Regions from separate parts of the Nocardia sp. 852002-20019_SCH5090214 genome, predicted to be linked through region 1. Evidence: riboswitches for the same ligand, from Rfam matches in the RefSeq annotation. Region 1 holds a riboswitch; the other holds the start of a gene.
The links. A riboswitch is a leader RNA that binds a small molecule or an ion and turns the genes downstream of it on or off. The one in region 1 is predicted to bind S-adenosylmethionine.
Positions count from the first base shown of each region.

Region 2: linked by a shared signal. The riboswitch ahead of A5780_RS04070 (rhodanese-like domain-containing protein) and the one ahead of A5780_RS15540 (aminotransferase class V-fold PLP-dependent enzyme) in region 1 are both predicted to bind S-adenosylmethionine.

Region 1 is NZ_LZMK01000193.1:19,616-26,874, reverse strand. Features, by position in the region: gene A5780_RS15560 (D-alanyl-D-alanine carboxypeptidase/D-alanyl-D-alanine-endopeptidase) at 1-551, opposite strand, end outside; gene ppa (inorganic diphosphatase) at 820-1,311, shown strand; gene A5780_RS15550 (crotonase/enoyl-CoA hydratase family protein) at 1,441-2,262, opposite strand; gene A5780_RS15545 (flavin reductase family protein) at 2,448-2,912, shown strand; SAM riboswitch class IV at 3,020-3,133, shown strand; gene A5780_RS15540 (aminotransferase class V-fold PLP-dependent enzyme) at 3,181-4,647, shown strand; gene A5780_RS15535 (hypothetical protein) at 4,664-4,852, opposite strand; gene A5780_RS15530 (DUF2752 domain-containing protein) at 4,882-5,334, opposite strand; gene A5780_RS15525 (glyoxalase superfamily protein) at 5,399-5,776, opposite strand; gene A5780_RS15520 (TetR/AcrR family transcriptional regulator) at 5,795-6,418, opposite strand; gene A5780_RS15515 (SDR family oxidoreductase) at 6,518-7,259, shown strand, end outside.
Region 2 is NZ_LZMK01000030.1:27,917-35,175, forward strand. Features, by position in the region: gene A5780_RS04045 (LuxR C-terminal-related transcriptional regulator) at 1-1,375, opposite strand, end outside; gene A5780_RS04050 (CaiB/BaiF CoA-transferase family protein) at 1,505-2,605, opposite strand; gene A5780_RS04055 (amidohydrolase) at 2,716-3,600, opposite strand; gene A5780_RS04060 (FAD-dependent oxidoreductase) at 3,650-5,053, opposite strand; gene A5780_RS04065 (hypothetical protein) at 5,320-5,751, shown strand; SAM riboswitch class IV at 5,806-5,919, shown strand; gene A5780_RS04070 (rhodanese-like domain-containing protein) at 5,938-6,360, shown strand; gene A5780_RS04075 (O-succinylhomoserine sulfhydrylase) at 6,401-7,259, shown strand, end outside.

The DNA of each region.
Region 1 (7,259 bases):
ACGACCGTGTCGACCGGATGGCCGGCGGCACGAATCTGGGCCACCAGATCCGACAACTTCGGCCCGTCCGGGTAGTACCCCTTGCCGTCGGCCTGCGCGGTCAGGGTGGGATCGCCGGCGCCGACCAGCACCACCTCACCGGGCGCCGAGCCGGCCACCACCCGGGTGGTGAGCCGATGATCCGGCGGCAGGACCAGCAGGGCCGCCGCCGTGGTCATGACCTTGAGGGTGGACGCCGGGATCATCGGCTTGTCCGGATCGGCGCTCCACAGCGTGGCGCGGGTGTCGGGGTCGGAGATCGATCCGGCGAAATTGCCCAGGTCCGGACTGGTCGCCACATGGGACAGGGCATCGGCCAGGCCCTGGCGGCTGGGTTCGGGCGCATTCGCCGAGGCGGGATTCAGCTGCGGAAAAGGCTTCACGGGGGCCGGGGGTGCGGCTATCGTCAAACCCCCGTGCCGGAATTCCTCGGTCCACGGGCGCACCGTCACCAGGGCGACCGTGGCCACGACGACGGCGACAACGGTTGCGACCAGCACCGCGACCCACATATTGCGGCGTCGGCGAGCGGCCAGCCCACCGATGTTCTTCCTACCTCGACCTACCACGTGACAGCTGTCTCCCTATTCACCCGTGTGAGGCGGACGCTCCCTGCCGCACCCATGCGCGCATCGACCACACTATCCTCACCTCGCCGGCGTTCCACCGAACGAGCTGGCGAGTCGGCAGCCCACCGAACCGGTCGGCGAGTCGGCCGCGGCACACGCCGGCGAGCAGCCGTACCGCATCAACGCATACGCATCGGACGAAGGAGATGACGTGGAGTTCGACGTCACCATCGAGATCCCCAAGGGGCAGCGCAACAAGTACGAGGTCGACCACGAGACGGGTCGGGTGCGGCTGGACCGCTACCTCTACACCCCGATGGTCTACCCGGCCGACTACGGCTACATCGAGAACACCCTGGGCTCCGACGGCGACCCGCTGGACTGCCTGGTGCTGCTGCCCGAGTCGGTGTTCCCCGGCGTGATCGTCGAGGCCCGTCCGGTGGGTGTGCTGCTGATGAGCGACGAGGCCGGCGGCGACGAGAAGGTTGTCGCGGTTCCGTCCGGTGACAAGCGCTGGGATCACATCCAGGATGTCAACGACATCCCGGAGTTCGAGCGCAAGGCCATCGAGCACTTCTTCGAGCACTACAAGGACCTCGAGCCCGGCAAGTGGGTCAAGGTCGACGGCTGGGACGGCCGGGCCAAGGCCGAGACTCTCGCCGATGAGGCGTTCAAGCGGCTGCAGGAGCAGGGCGGGCACTGAGTGCCGCCGGCGACCCGTGCCGCCGGGCCGCCGGGCATCCCTACCGAGCGAGGGCGCTCGCGGGCGTATGCGTCCCGCGGGCGCCCTCGCCGATTCGGCAGCCGTGTCGGCAGGCCGCCGGCTCGAGCGCTACTTGCCCTGGAACTTCGGCTTGCGCTTCTCGAAGACGGCCTGGATCGCCTCGGTCAGATCCTCCGAGGGCAGGAAGGCCGCGTTCCACGCCGACACGTACCGCAGCCCGTCGGCCACCTTGCCGGCCTTGGGCTGATCGAGCACGTCCTTGATGCCCTGCACGACCAGCGGCGGGTTCGCGGCGATCTCCTCCGCCAGCGTGTGCGCGGCGGCCAGTACCGCCTCCTGGTCGGGGTAGACGTCGTTGATCAGGCCGATCTTCTCCGCGCGCGCGGCGTCGATGTCCTTGCCGGTGTAGGCGAGCTCGCGCACATGGCCCTCGCCGATGATGCCCGGCAACCGGTGCAGCGACCCGATGTCGGCGACGATGGCGACCTTGGCCTCGCGCAGGCTGAAGCTGGCCTCCGCGCTGGCCAGGCGGATATCCGCGGCGGCGATCAGATCGAGTCCGCCGCCCACGCACCAGCCGGAGATCGCGGCGATCACGGGTTTGCGGCAGTCGGCGACCGCGGTCACCGAGGCCTGCATGCGCCGGATCTCGTAGAGGAAATCGGTGCGCGGTGCGGCCAGGGCCTTCTCGGCCAGCAGCGGACCGAAGGTCGGGCTCATCGCGGGCAGATCGAGACCGTAGGAGAAGTGCTTACCGGAACCGGTGAGCACGATCGCGCGGATCTCCGGATCGGCGTCCAGCTCGCCGAAGATCAGCGGCAACTCACTCCAGAAATCCGGGCCCATGGCATTGCCCTTGCCGGGTCCGGTCAGCGTCACTCGCGCGACGTGACCGGTGCGCTCGACGTCGAAAGCCTTCCAATCACTCATTCGTACAGCGTATCGGGGCAGTTCGGCGGCACCGGGACAGCGGTCGGGATTGCGGGAGAGCGGGCAGGACGTAGGTTGGAAGCGTGAGCAGTTCCCAGCGACCCGACGCCGAGCTGGCCGATCTCGAACCCGAGCGACTCCGACCTCAGCACGACGGCATCACCGCAGCGCAGTACCGAGCCGCCATGCGCCACTACCCCGCAGGAGTGACGATTGTCACCCTGAGCCGGCCGGAACGCCCGGTGGGATTCACCGCCACCTCCTTCGCCTCGCTGTCGCTGGATCCGCCGTTGATCTCGTTCAACATCGCGCACACCTCCTCGTCCATCGACGCGATGACCGAGGCCGATTCGGTCGTCGTGCACTTCCTCGGCGAACATCAACAGCATCTGGCACAGCGGTTTTCGCGTGCCGCCGAACAGCGTTTCGCCGACCCGGAGTTGTGGTCGACGCTCGACACGGGCGAGCCGGTGCTGCACGGCACCCCGATCTGGGTGCGCGCCACGGTGCACCGGCTGATCCCGATCGGCGACCACACCCTGGTCGTCGGACTGGTCACCCGCGTACACGACGACACCGGCGGCGAACCGATGCGCAACCCGCTGCTGTACTACAACGGCACCTATCATCGCCCGGCCGGATTGGACTGAGCCACAAGCTGTTTCACGCATGTCGCGATTGCGGCGCGGCGCGGCGCACCTTCTCGCCGGATGCCGGCGCTTGACAATGCCCGGCGAATTCTGCCAATCTCGGCTCAGGTCACGAGTACCAGCGTCAAGCCCCGGCTAGCTGGTCGGCAACCCTCCTCCGCGGTGGGGTGCTCCGGGTGACGACCTGGCCGCTGCTCGATCGAGCACGGCAAGCGCGGACTCCGATCACCCTCCACATCCGGAGTCCCTGAACAAAGGGATCGTCCCGATGCGTACTGCTGTCTCGACAATTGCCGCCGCCACCGCCGAAACGGTTGTCCCGGAACAGGTTTGCTCTCACCGAGGCTGCGCCTCCCGCTCCGGCGCCGCCTGCACCTGCTCGGCGCCGGACTGCGCCGGCAATGCCACCCGTTCCTGCCGCACCGGTGAACCGATCGCGCGCGTCTCCGGGTGCGATCTACGAGTTCCGTTGGTACAGGGCGGTTTCCGTACCTACGCGAACTTCGACTACGCCGCCAGCGCGCCCGCCCTGGCCCAGGTCACCGACCGTGTGAACGAGCTGCTCCCCTCTTACGCCAGCGTGCACCGCGGCGCCGGATACGCCTCCCGCATCAGCACCGACTGCTACGAGGCGGCACGGGTTTCGGTCGCCCGGGCGGTGAACTGCGCCGACGACCAGGTCGTGGTGTTCACCCGCAACACCACCGACTCCTTGAATCTGCTGGCCTGCTGCGTTCCCGGCGACACCGTGGTGCTCGATATCGAGCACCACGCGAACTTCCTGCCCTGGACGCGCCGCGGCCGCCGGGTGGTCCCCGCCGCCGAGACGATCGCGGAGACGCTGCACCGGATCGAGGCCGAGCTGTGCGCCGAACCGGCTGCGCTGCTTGCGATTACGGGGGCGTCGAATGTGACCGGCGAGGTGCTGCCGCTGGCGGAACCGACCGCACTCGCCCATCGCCACGGCGCCCGCATCCTGGTCGATGCAGCGCAGCTGGCCCCGCACCGCCGAATCGACCTGCAGGCGTTCGCGGAATCCGGCGGAACCGGCATCGACTATCTGGCCTTCTCCGGGCACAAGCTGTACGCGCCCTTCGGCGCCGGTGTGCTGGTGGGTCGGCGGGACTGGCTGGACGCGGCCCCGCCATATCTGGCGGGCGGCGGAGCGGTCACCGCCGTCACCACCGAACAGGCGCACTGGGCGCCCGCACCGCAGCGGCACGAGGCGGGATCACCGAACGTCTTGGGCGCGGCGGCCGTCGCGGCGGCCTGCGAAACGTTGAGCGCCCTCGACGAACAAGCCGTGGTCGAGCACGAACACCACCTGATTCGCCGCCTGCGCGACGGACTGGAAACCGTTGCGGGAGTGCGGCAATTGCGAATCTTCTCCGACAGCGCCGACAGTGTGGGCATCGTGGCGTTCACCGTCGACGGGTTCGAGCCCGGCCGCGTCGCGGCGTATCTGTCGGCCGAATTCGGCATCGGCGTCCGCGACGGGCGATTCTGCGCTCATCCACTGTTGCAGCGGCTGGGCGTCGACGGCGCGGTGCGCGCAAGCGTCGGCCTGGGCACGTCGGTCGCGGATGTCGATCGACTGCTCGAGGCGCTGCGTCGATTGGTTCGAGACGGCGCTGCGTGGAACTACACGTATGCGGGCGGACAGTGGTCGCCTCTGCCGGAGACCCGGCCGGGTTTGACCGAGGCGGCGCACGGCGCGGCGCCGTGCACCCTCTGATCCAGCGCGATCCGATTCACGGCACCAGGTAGCGGGCGGCCAATTCCTCGATCAGCGGATCGCCGTCGGGAACGGACTCGATGGCCTCGAGGTCCTTCTCGATCGCGATCTGGCGCGGGTCGTCCTGCTCGGGGTCCGGCGCGCCGTCCTCGTTCAATTGGCGCAGCATCTTCTCGCGCACCCGAGCCTTCAGTGAATCAGCGATTTCCTGGGTCATACTTCCAGCATGCCCGCCTAGACCGGGGCCAACCAGGTACCCCAGGGGGTGTTGCGGGCGACGGTGAACACCACGAGCAGCCCGATCAACCACCATTGCGCCTGGCCACGAAGGGTAAAGGGAAAGGCGGTGTCGGCTCTGCCGTGCCAGCGGCCCAGGGCCCACCGTCCCCACCACAATGCGAGGGTGAGCAGCAGCGGAAGCACGAAGACATTGCTGTGCAGCGCGTCGAGCACCCGGCCTTCGGTGAGATTGTGCACAGCACGCAATCCACCGCATCCCGGGCACCACCATCCGGTCAGCGCATAGAACGGACAGATCCCGTACGCCCCCTGGCTGTGCGGATCGCGGAAGTGCAGCACCGTAGCCGCGGCGACCACCGCACCGGCCGCCAGCAGCGGCCCGCCCTGAGTGCGCCATCCGGTGCGCGGCACCGACCGTTCGCCGGGCAGCTCGCGCGCGATATCCACAGTGTTCACGGTAATCGGCGGCACGGGTGAGCCGCCAGCCGTCGCCCCACCGCCGGATGTCGGTTCAGGCCGGTTGGGCGAATCGCAGGATGTTGCCGAACGGGTCGGTCACGGCGAAACCCCGGCCGCCGGGGCCGTCGTCCGGGCGCCCGGGTTTGGCGTACCGGTATTCCGCCGCGGCCAACTCGGATTGCCAGGCGTCGATATCGTCCACAGCGATCCACACCACCGATCCCGGCGTGCCGTCGCCGTGATGCTCACTGAGATGCAGCCGGGCCGCCGCGCGCGAAACCTGCGCGTACAGCGGGAAATTCGCGCCGAACCGATGCTCCCAGTCCACGGTGAAACCCAGGAAGTCCAGGTAGAACTCGTAGGCCAGGCCGACGTCGTAGATCCGCAATACCGGTATCGGAGCGGCGAATCCGATCGCGTCGCTGTGCATGGCCCGATCGTCACATATTCACCGGGCCCGCGTCGTGACCGGCGCGGTGAGGGAACCGGCGAGCATGTCGATGACCTGGTCCCAGGCCTCGCGGTCGTCGGCGGCGATCCGGCCCGCCTCGACGGCCCGTTCGTGGTCGGCCAGCAGCGCGAACAGCACCGTGGTGAGACTGCGCAGCCGGCGATGCCGCAGGCGCGGCGGCAGGTCCGAGAGCGCGCGGTCCAGCCCACCCACGATCACCCGCACCGAGGTCCGTTCGGCGCTGTCCAGATTGGCCGCGTCCGACACCGCCGGATGGGTGCGGATCTGTTCGAGAAACCTTGCGTAATAGGAACTCTCGTTCCGCGCTCCCAGTTCGAACATGGGGATGACCAGCGCGTCGAGCAGCGTGTGCACATCGTCGCCGGTCGCGGTCGGCCGCTGCGCCAGCAACTCCAGCCGGCGCACCTCCAGGGTCGCCAGCCGCTGCTCCACCACGGCCTCGACGAGTCCGTCGCGCGAGCCGAAGTGATAGGGGATCGCCGAGTTGTTGCGCTGCCCGGCCGCGGCGGCGATATCGCGCAGCGGGACCAGATATCCCCGCTCGGCGATCAACCGTTCCCCCGCCATCATCAACCGCTCCCGGGCACTTACTGCTTCCACCCTGAGTACGATACGTCCTACCAGCGAATTGAGCACTAGTCCTTGACAGTTAAGAACTAATTCTTAACACTGCGAGGACACCCAACGAGAGGACTAGCGATGATCCTGGACAAATTCCGACTCGACGGCCGGGTCGCCGTCGTCACCGGCGCCGGCCGCGGTATCGGCGCCGCCACCGCCCTCGCCCTGGCCGAGGCGGGCGCCGATGTGGCGATCGCCGCGCGCACCCAGTCACAACTGGACGCGGTCGCCGAGCAGATCCGCGCGACGGGCCGGCGCGCCCTCGCCGTGGCCTGCGATCTGTCGGACCTCGACGCCGTGACGGCACTGGCCGACGCCGCCGCCACCGAGTTCGGCCGCATCGACATCGTGGTCAACAATGTCGGCGGCACCATGCCGAACACCTTCATGACCACCTCGCCGGAATTCCTCGAAGAGGCCTTCCGCTTCAACGTCTCCACCGCGCACGCCCTCACCCGCGCGGCGGTTCCGCACATGCTCGCCGGCGAGGGCGGCTCGGTGGTCAACATCTCCTCGATGATGGGCCGGGCGCCCGGGCGCGGCTTCCTCGCCTACGGCACGGCCAAGGCGGCGCTCGCGCACTGGACCCGGCTGGCCGCCGCGGATCTGTCGCCGCGGATCCGGGTCAACGCCATCGCGGTCGGATCGGTGCTGACCTCCGCACTCGAGGTCGTGGCACAGAATCCCGAGGTCAAGGCGAAGATGGAGGCGGATACGCCGCTGCATCGGCTGGGTGATCCGACCGATATCGCGGCCGGCATCGTCTACCTCTGCTCGCCCGCGGGCAGCTATCTCACCGGCAAGATTCTGGAGATCGACG
Region 2 (7,259 bases), on a different contig from region 1:
GCAACGTCAGGACGATCTTCGGATGCCGGACCCGGCTGCGCACCAGGGACAGCACCTCGTCGGCCCGGTCGGCATCGCCCATGGCCCACAACAGATTCGAGACGCGGGTGCTGCCCCAGCGGGCCAGCTGCACCTCGTTCAACTGATCCGGATCGAAACTGGCCAGGGTGCGTTCGGCCTCGATGCGATGTCCCTGCCACAGCAGCGCGCGCGCCAGCAGATCCGCGGACTCGACACCGCCTCGGCGCTCCACCGCCGCGCGCGCGAACCGTTCACCGAGGGGGATGTTCGCCAGCCCGATGGCATCGGCCGCGGCCGCCTCGAACAACTCCAGATCCGCGGATTTGTCACTGTCCAAAGCCAATTCGGCCAGCCGGATGCGATCGGAGGCGGATTTGATCGGCCGCTCCCGCAGCGACGAATACAACCGGCCCCGGAGCCGGCGAGCCGAGGCGATACCGAGCCGCCGCCGGATCACCTCGCCGAACAGCGGATGGTTGTAGCGCACCAGCAACTGGTGACCGTTCTCGACAATCCGGATCACGCCACGGGTTTCGGCCTGTTCGACCGCATCCTCGCCGGCCAGTTCGGCCAATACGTCGAGATCGATGGGCTCGCAGAAGGTGAGCAGTTCCAGGACGCGCAGCACCGACTCCGGCAGCTGCTCGACGCGATCCTCCAGCAGTGCCGCCAGTTCCGAGGTCACCGCCGCCCGCCCGCGCAGCTGCCACACCCCGTTGACCTGTCGCAGCGTGCCCGCCTCCAGCGCGCCCTCCACGAGATGACGCAGGAACAGGGCATTGCCGCCCGAGGATTCCCACATCAGATTGGCGGTGAACCCCTCCAGCTGCCCGCCGAGCATGGATTCGACCAGTTCGACGCTCTGCGGTTCGGAGAACGGCGTGAGGTCGATCCGCAGCAGATGCCCGTCCTTCCACAGCGAGGTCACCGCGTCCGGCACCTGCACCCCGCTGCGTACCGTGCAGACGATCCGCGCGGCCTTGTCGATGGCCAACTGCAGCAGCAGTGTTGCCGAGAGCTGATCGAGCAGGTGGGCATCGTCGACGCCGATGATGGTGTCGCCGTCGGACAGCAGCGCCTCCCGCGCGGCGGCCATGAACGTGACCGGGTCGTGTGCGGTGTACACGCCGACCATATGCGCGAACACGCCGAGCGGAATACTGCGTGCGGACTCGGTGCCCGCCACCCAGCGCACACTCCCGCCCACCGCGGCCGTCGCCTGCCGCGCCAGGGTCGTCTTCCCCACCCCCGCGTCGCCGGTCAGGATCGCGCCGACGAATTCGGTGCCGGTCAACGCGGCGCGAATCGACTCCAATTCGCCACCGCGCTCGATCATCGGCCAGTTCCGAGCCATGAAATTACTGTAGTGCCTTGGCGAATTTGCGCGGAATGAACGAACCGCGAACGGCCGCAGCCCTATCCAGCGCAAATGCCGGCGTGCCGGGAATGCCCCGGTGGCGGCGCTCGCCACCGGGGCGCCGCGTCAGTTCGCCCAGATCTCGTCGATGGCCGTGGCGGCCGAGGGAGGCGGGGTGGGGGTGCCGCCCTGGGTGCGGGAGAAGCGCGGGGCGGGGGCGTGCTGGACCACGCCGTCGATCTCGACCAGGGATTCGCGGGCGGTGATATGGCCGTTCTCGGTGGCCTCGGTGAAGGTGAGGACCGGGGTGCAGCAGGCGTCGGTGCCGTCGAAGATCGCGGCCCATTCGTCGCGGGTCTTGGTCTTGAACTTCTCGGTGAACAGCTTGCGCAGCTGATCCTGGCCGTTGGGGTCGAGTTGCATCGGCAGGCCCTCGGGGTCGATCTCGAGACCCTTCAGGAATTCGGCGTAGAACTGCGGTTCGATGCAGCCGACGGCCATGTACTTGCCGTCGGAGGTCTCGTAGGTGTCGTAGAAGGCCATACCGGTGTCGAGCAGGTTGGTGCCCCGCTCGTCCGACCACAGGCCCATGCCGCGCATACCCCAGATCATGTGCGAGAGGGAGAGCGCACCGTCGATCATCGCGGCGTCGATCACCTGGCCCTTACCGGAGATCGACCGCTCCACCAGCGCGGAGAGCACACCCATCACCAGGAACATCGAACCGCCGCCGAAGTCGCCGACCATGTTCAGCGGCGGGACCGGGCGCTCACCCTTGCGGCCGATGGCGTTGAGCACACCGGTCAGCGAGATGTAGTTGATGTCGTGGCCGGCGCGGTCGGCGAGCGGGCCGTACTGTCCCCACCCGGTCATCCGGCCGTAGATCAGGCGCGGGTTGCGCTCGAGGGTGACGTCCGGGCCCAGTCCCATCCGCTCGGTGACGCCGGGCCGGAAACCCTCCAGCAGCACATCGGCCTTGTCGATCAGGCCGAGCACCTTCTCGATATCGGCGGGATCCTTGAGGTTGGCCTCGACGATGGTGCGTCCCCGCCACTGCGGTCGTTCCATGAATCCCGGCAGCTGGCCGGGACGCTGCACGCGCACCACATCGGCGCCCAGATCGGCCAGCAGCAGTGCCGCGTGCGGGCCGGGGCCGATTCCGGCCAGCTCCAGAACCTTGATGCCCGCGAGTGGGCCCTGTCCGGTGGTGGTGGATGAAGTGCTCACGCCCTACCTCGGTTCGTCGTCGATCCTGCGACCGGCGGCGCGCGCCGGTGTTGACACTACGACAATAAGCGGTGGATGTGACGCACGGCATCCGGGTGCGGTGTGCGTGGCTATTCGATGATCCGCAGCGGTCGCGTCCGGTCCGGGGGCTGGTTCCGTTTCGGCGGCTGGGGCAGTTCCGAGCGGCGCAGCCGCAGCGTCGGCGGTTCGGTGCGCGGAATCGGCAGCGTCGGCACGGGATCCTCGGCCGAACGCACCTTCATCGGCAGCCGGTAGCAGGCGCGGGCGTTGTCCTCGAGCACCCGGTACATATCCGCGCCGACGGCCCGGCCGATGATCTCGATATCGGCATCGCGGAACGGCCGTCCGGCCCGATTGCCCGGCAGATCGGAGCCGAACATCAGCGCACCGGGATTGACCGCGTGCACCCGTCGCATCGCCGATTCCACATCCATCGACACCCGACCGAATCCGGAGGCTTTCACCCGGGCCCCGCGATCGACCAGATTCAGCAGATAGGGCAGGCACTCGTCGGACATGCCCATGTGGTCGATGCTCAGCGCCGGCAGTTTGGAGATGACCGGTTCCAGCGAGCCCAGCATGGATCCGTCGATGTAGAGCTCGACATGCCAGCCGGCGAGTTCGTAGGCGCGCACGGCCTGCATGGTCAGCGTGACGATGTCGACCGCGGCGCGCTTGAGATTGAACCGGATGGCCCGCACCCCGGCCCGGTCCAGTTCGATGATCTGCTCGTCGGTGACGTCCGAAGGCAGATTGATCACGCCGACCCAGTTCGGCCCGAGTTCGGCCAGTGCGGCGATCATGAACGTCGAGTCGGTGCCCTGGAAGGACGCACTCACCACCGCACCACCGTCGACATCGAAGTGCGCCATGCGCTTTCGATAGTCGGCGATGGTGTACGGCTCCGGCAGGTAGCCCTGATTCTCGACCAGCGGATACCGCGGGTCGATGATGTGAACGTGTGAATCGAACACGTGATCAGCATGCCTCAGGTCGGTGACGAATGCGGATCCGGCGTGGTGTTCAGACCTTGTGCGGCTCGCTCGCGCGCAGCATGTCCTCGCGTTCGACGACCTTGACCCGCTCGCGGCCCTCGGGCTCGCCGAGCGAGCGCTCGTGGGCGTCGAGGCGGTACCAGCCGGCCCAGGTGGTGAACGGAATGCCCTTGTCCTCGAGGAACTTCGTCACGGCCTCGGGATCGGGTTCGGCGGCCGGGGTGAAGGAGGCGGCGTCGTCGAGCAGGCAGGCGATGGTCTCGTTGGCGTCGCCCTTGGTGTGGCCGATCAGGCCGACCGGGCCGCGCTTGATCCAGCCGGTGACGTAGGTCTGCGGCAGGTAGCGGGCGGTGCCGTCGGCGCCCTCGTCGAGGAGCACGCGACCGGCCTCGTTCGGCACGGTGCCGGCCTGGTCGTCGAACGGCAGCTGCGGGATGTTCTGCGACAGGTAGCCGACGGCGCGGTACACGGCCTGGACGTCCCAGTCCTTGTAGGTTCCGGTGCCCTTGACGTTGCCGGTGCCGTCGAGGGTGGTGCGCTCGGTGCGCAGGCCGACCACCTTGCCGTCCTCGCCGATCAGTTCGGCCGGGGATTCGAAGAAGTGCAGGAACAGCTTGTGCGGGCGGTCGCCGACGTCGCGAATGGCCCACTGCTCGAGGGTGTTGCAGACCATGTCGACCTGCTTGGAGTGGCGGCGCGCGGCTTCCGAGCCCTCGTCGTAGTCGATGTCCTCGGGATCGACGATCACCTCGATATTCGGCGAGTGATCGAGTTCGCGCAGTTCCAGCGGGGTGAACTTGGCCTGGGCGGGACCGCGGCGGCCGAAGACGTGCACCTCGACGGCCTTGTTGTTGCGCAGGCCCTCGTAGACGTTCGGCGGAATCTCGGTGGGCAGCAGTTCCTCACCGGTCTTGGCGAGCACGCGGGCCACGTCGAGCGCCACATTGCCCACACCCAGGACGGCGACCTTCTCCGCGTCGAGCGGCCAGGTGCGCGGCACGTCCGGGTGGCCGTCGTACCAGGACACGAAGTCGGCGGCGCCGTAGCTGCCGTCCAGTTCGATACCCGGGACGCCCAGGGCGCGGTCGGCGTTGGCGCCGGTGGAGAAGATCACCGCGTCGTAGAAGCGGCGCAGGTCCTCGAGGTCGATGTCGCTGCCGTAGTCGATATTGCCGAGCAGGCGGACCTGCGGCTTGTCGAGCACCTTGTGCAGCGCGGTGATGATGCCCTTGATGCGCGGGTGGTCGGGTGCGACGCCGTAGCGGATCAGACCGAACGGGGCCGGCATGCGCTCGTAGAGGTCGATACTCGCCTCCACGTCGGACTTCATCAGCGCGTCGGCGGCGTAGATTCCGGCCGGTCCGGCACCGACGATCGCGATGCGCAGGGGGCGGTCGCCCGCGCCGCTATTCGTTCCAGCGTGTTCGGTCATTTCTACGCGCACCCTTTGGTCGAAAACTCTCGTCTTGTCAGCCGTCCTTCTTAGCTTAGGCTAAGTTGACGTGCGGGCCGGGCGCCTGCCCGACTGCTCCGCCGATGCTGCCTCGTTGCCGCGCGGAGCTCTCCCGATCCGTGCACCGGATGTGGCCGGAGTTCTGGTGATTCTATCGGTGGCACACACCGCCGCTATTCCCGGTATCCGCGCGAAAATGCGGGCGTGATCTTCGACACTTGGACCCGCCGGGGATGATGCAGGGCATGAATGATCCGGCTACCTCGATCGATCAGCGCGACACGACGCGGTCGGCGAAGCCGTTCCTGATCGCCGCGGCCATCGCCGTCCTGGCGGTGCTCGCCGTCGTCATCCTCGGAATCACCCGCCCGGCTGAGAACAATCTCACAGATCCGGATCGGGTCGCCATCGCGGCGCGCAACTTCGCCACGGCGAGAAGCGATTCCGACGCCGACCGGCGCAAGACCACCGAATGCACCGGGTTCGACGAGAAGAAGTCGCCGCTGGGCGCCGACTCGGCGGGCAAGAAGGTGGAGATCGCCGGAGTCGACGCGGTGCACATCGACGGCGACCGCGCGACGGCGTCGGTGACCAGCCGGATCGACGGTCGCCAGTCCGCGGCGAACTGGAATTTCAGTCGCGAGAACGGCACCTGGCTGGTGTGCGTCAACCCCTGAGCCGCCGCTGTCCATGTTTGACAATCGGGCCTGTGACCAGGCATTCTCGGTTCAGGTCATGAGTACCAGCGGTAAGCCCCGGCTCGCTGGTCGGCAACCCTCCTCCGCGGTGGGGTGCTCCGGGTGACGACCTGGCCGCGGTCCGACCGGACGCGGCAAGTGCGGATTCCGTAGGAGGTTCGACAAGTGAGCTACGCCGGTGACATCACGCCCGGGCAGGCGTGGGAGTTGTTGCGCGACAATCCGGATGCGGTGCTGGTGGATGTGCGCACCGAGGCCGAATGGCGGTTCGTCGGAGTGCCCGACACCACCTCGATCGAGCGGCCGACCGCCCTCATCGAATGGGTCGACGGCACCGGCGCACCCAACCCCGTATTCGTGGAGCAGTTGAAGCAGGTGCTGGCCGATCGCGCGGGCGACAGCGATGCCCCGGTGATCTTCCTGTGCCGGTCCGGGCAGCGTTCGATCGGTGCGGCCACGGCGGCGACGGCGGCCGGTTTCGCGCCCTCCTACAACGTGCTCGAGGGTTTCGAGGGTCCGCTGGATGCCGAGGGGCATCGCGGCGGCACCGGTTGGCGCGCACTCGGCCTGCCGTGGCGGCAGTCGTGAGCGGATCTGTTGTGCGGCAATTCTTTTCGTGGAGGCAGTCATGATCACCGGCGGTGCATTCGATCGGCCGCTGCCCGAGGGGGTGGGACCGGCGACCCTGGGCGTGCGCGGCGGGCTGCGCCGCTCCGGGTTCGAGGAGACCTCCGAGGCGCTGTATCTGTCGTCCGGATTCGTCTACGAGAGCGCCGAGGCGGCCGAAGCGGCCTTCACCGGCGATATCGAGCATTTCGTCTATTCGCGCTACGGCAATCCGACGGTCGCGATGTTCGAGGAGCGGATGCGGCTGCTCGAGGGCGCCGAGGCGTGCTTCGCCACCGCCAGCGGCATGTCCGCGGTGTTCACCGCGCTGGCCGCGCTGCTCGGGCAGGGAGACCGGCTGGTGGCCGCGCGCAGCCTGTTCGGTTCCTGTTTCGTGGTGTGCAACGAGATCCTGCCGCGCTGGGGCGTGGAGACCGTCTTCGTCGACGGTGAGGATCTCGACCAGTGGGAGCAGGCGCTCTCGCAGCCGACGGCCGCGGTGTTCTTCGAAACTCCCTCGAATCCGATGCAGACCCTCGTCGACGTGCGGCGGGTGAGCGAACTGGCCCATGCCGCCGGCGCGAAGGTCGTGCTGGACAACGTGTTCGCGACGCCGCTGCTGCAGCGCAGTCTCGACCTCGGCGCCGATGTGGTGGTCTACTCGGGCACCAAGCACATCGACGGACAGGGTCGCGTCCTCGGCGGTGCGATCCTCGGCACGAGCGACTACATCAACGGGCCGGTCAAGAATCTGATGCGCCACACCGGCCCGGCGCTGAGTCCGTTCAACGCCTGGACCCTGCTGAAGGGACTGGAGACGATGCCGCTGCGGGTGCGTCAGTCGACGCAGTCCGCGCTGGCCGTCGCCGAGTTCCTGGAAC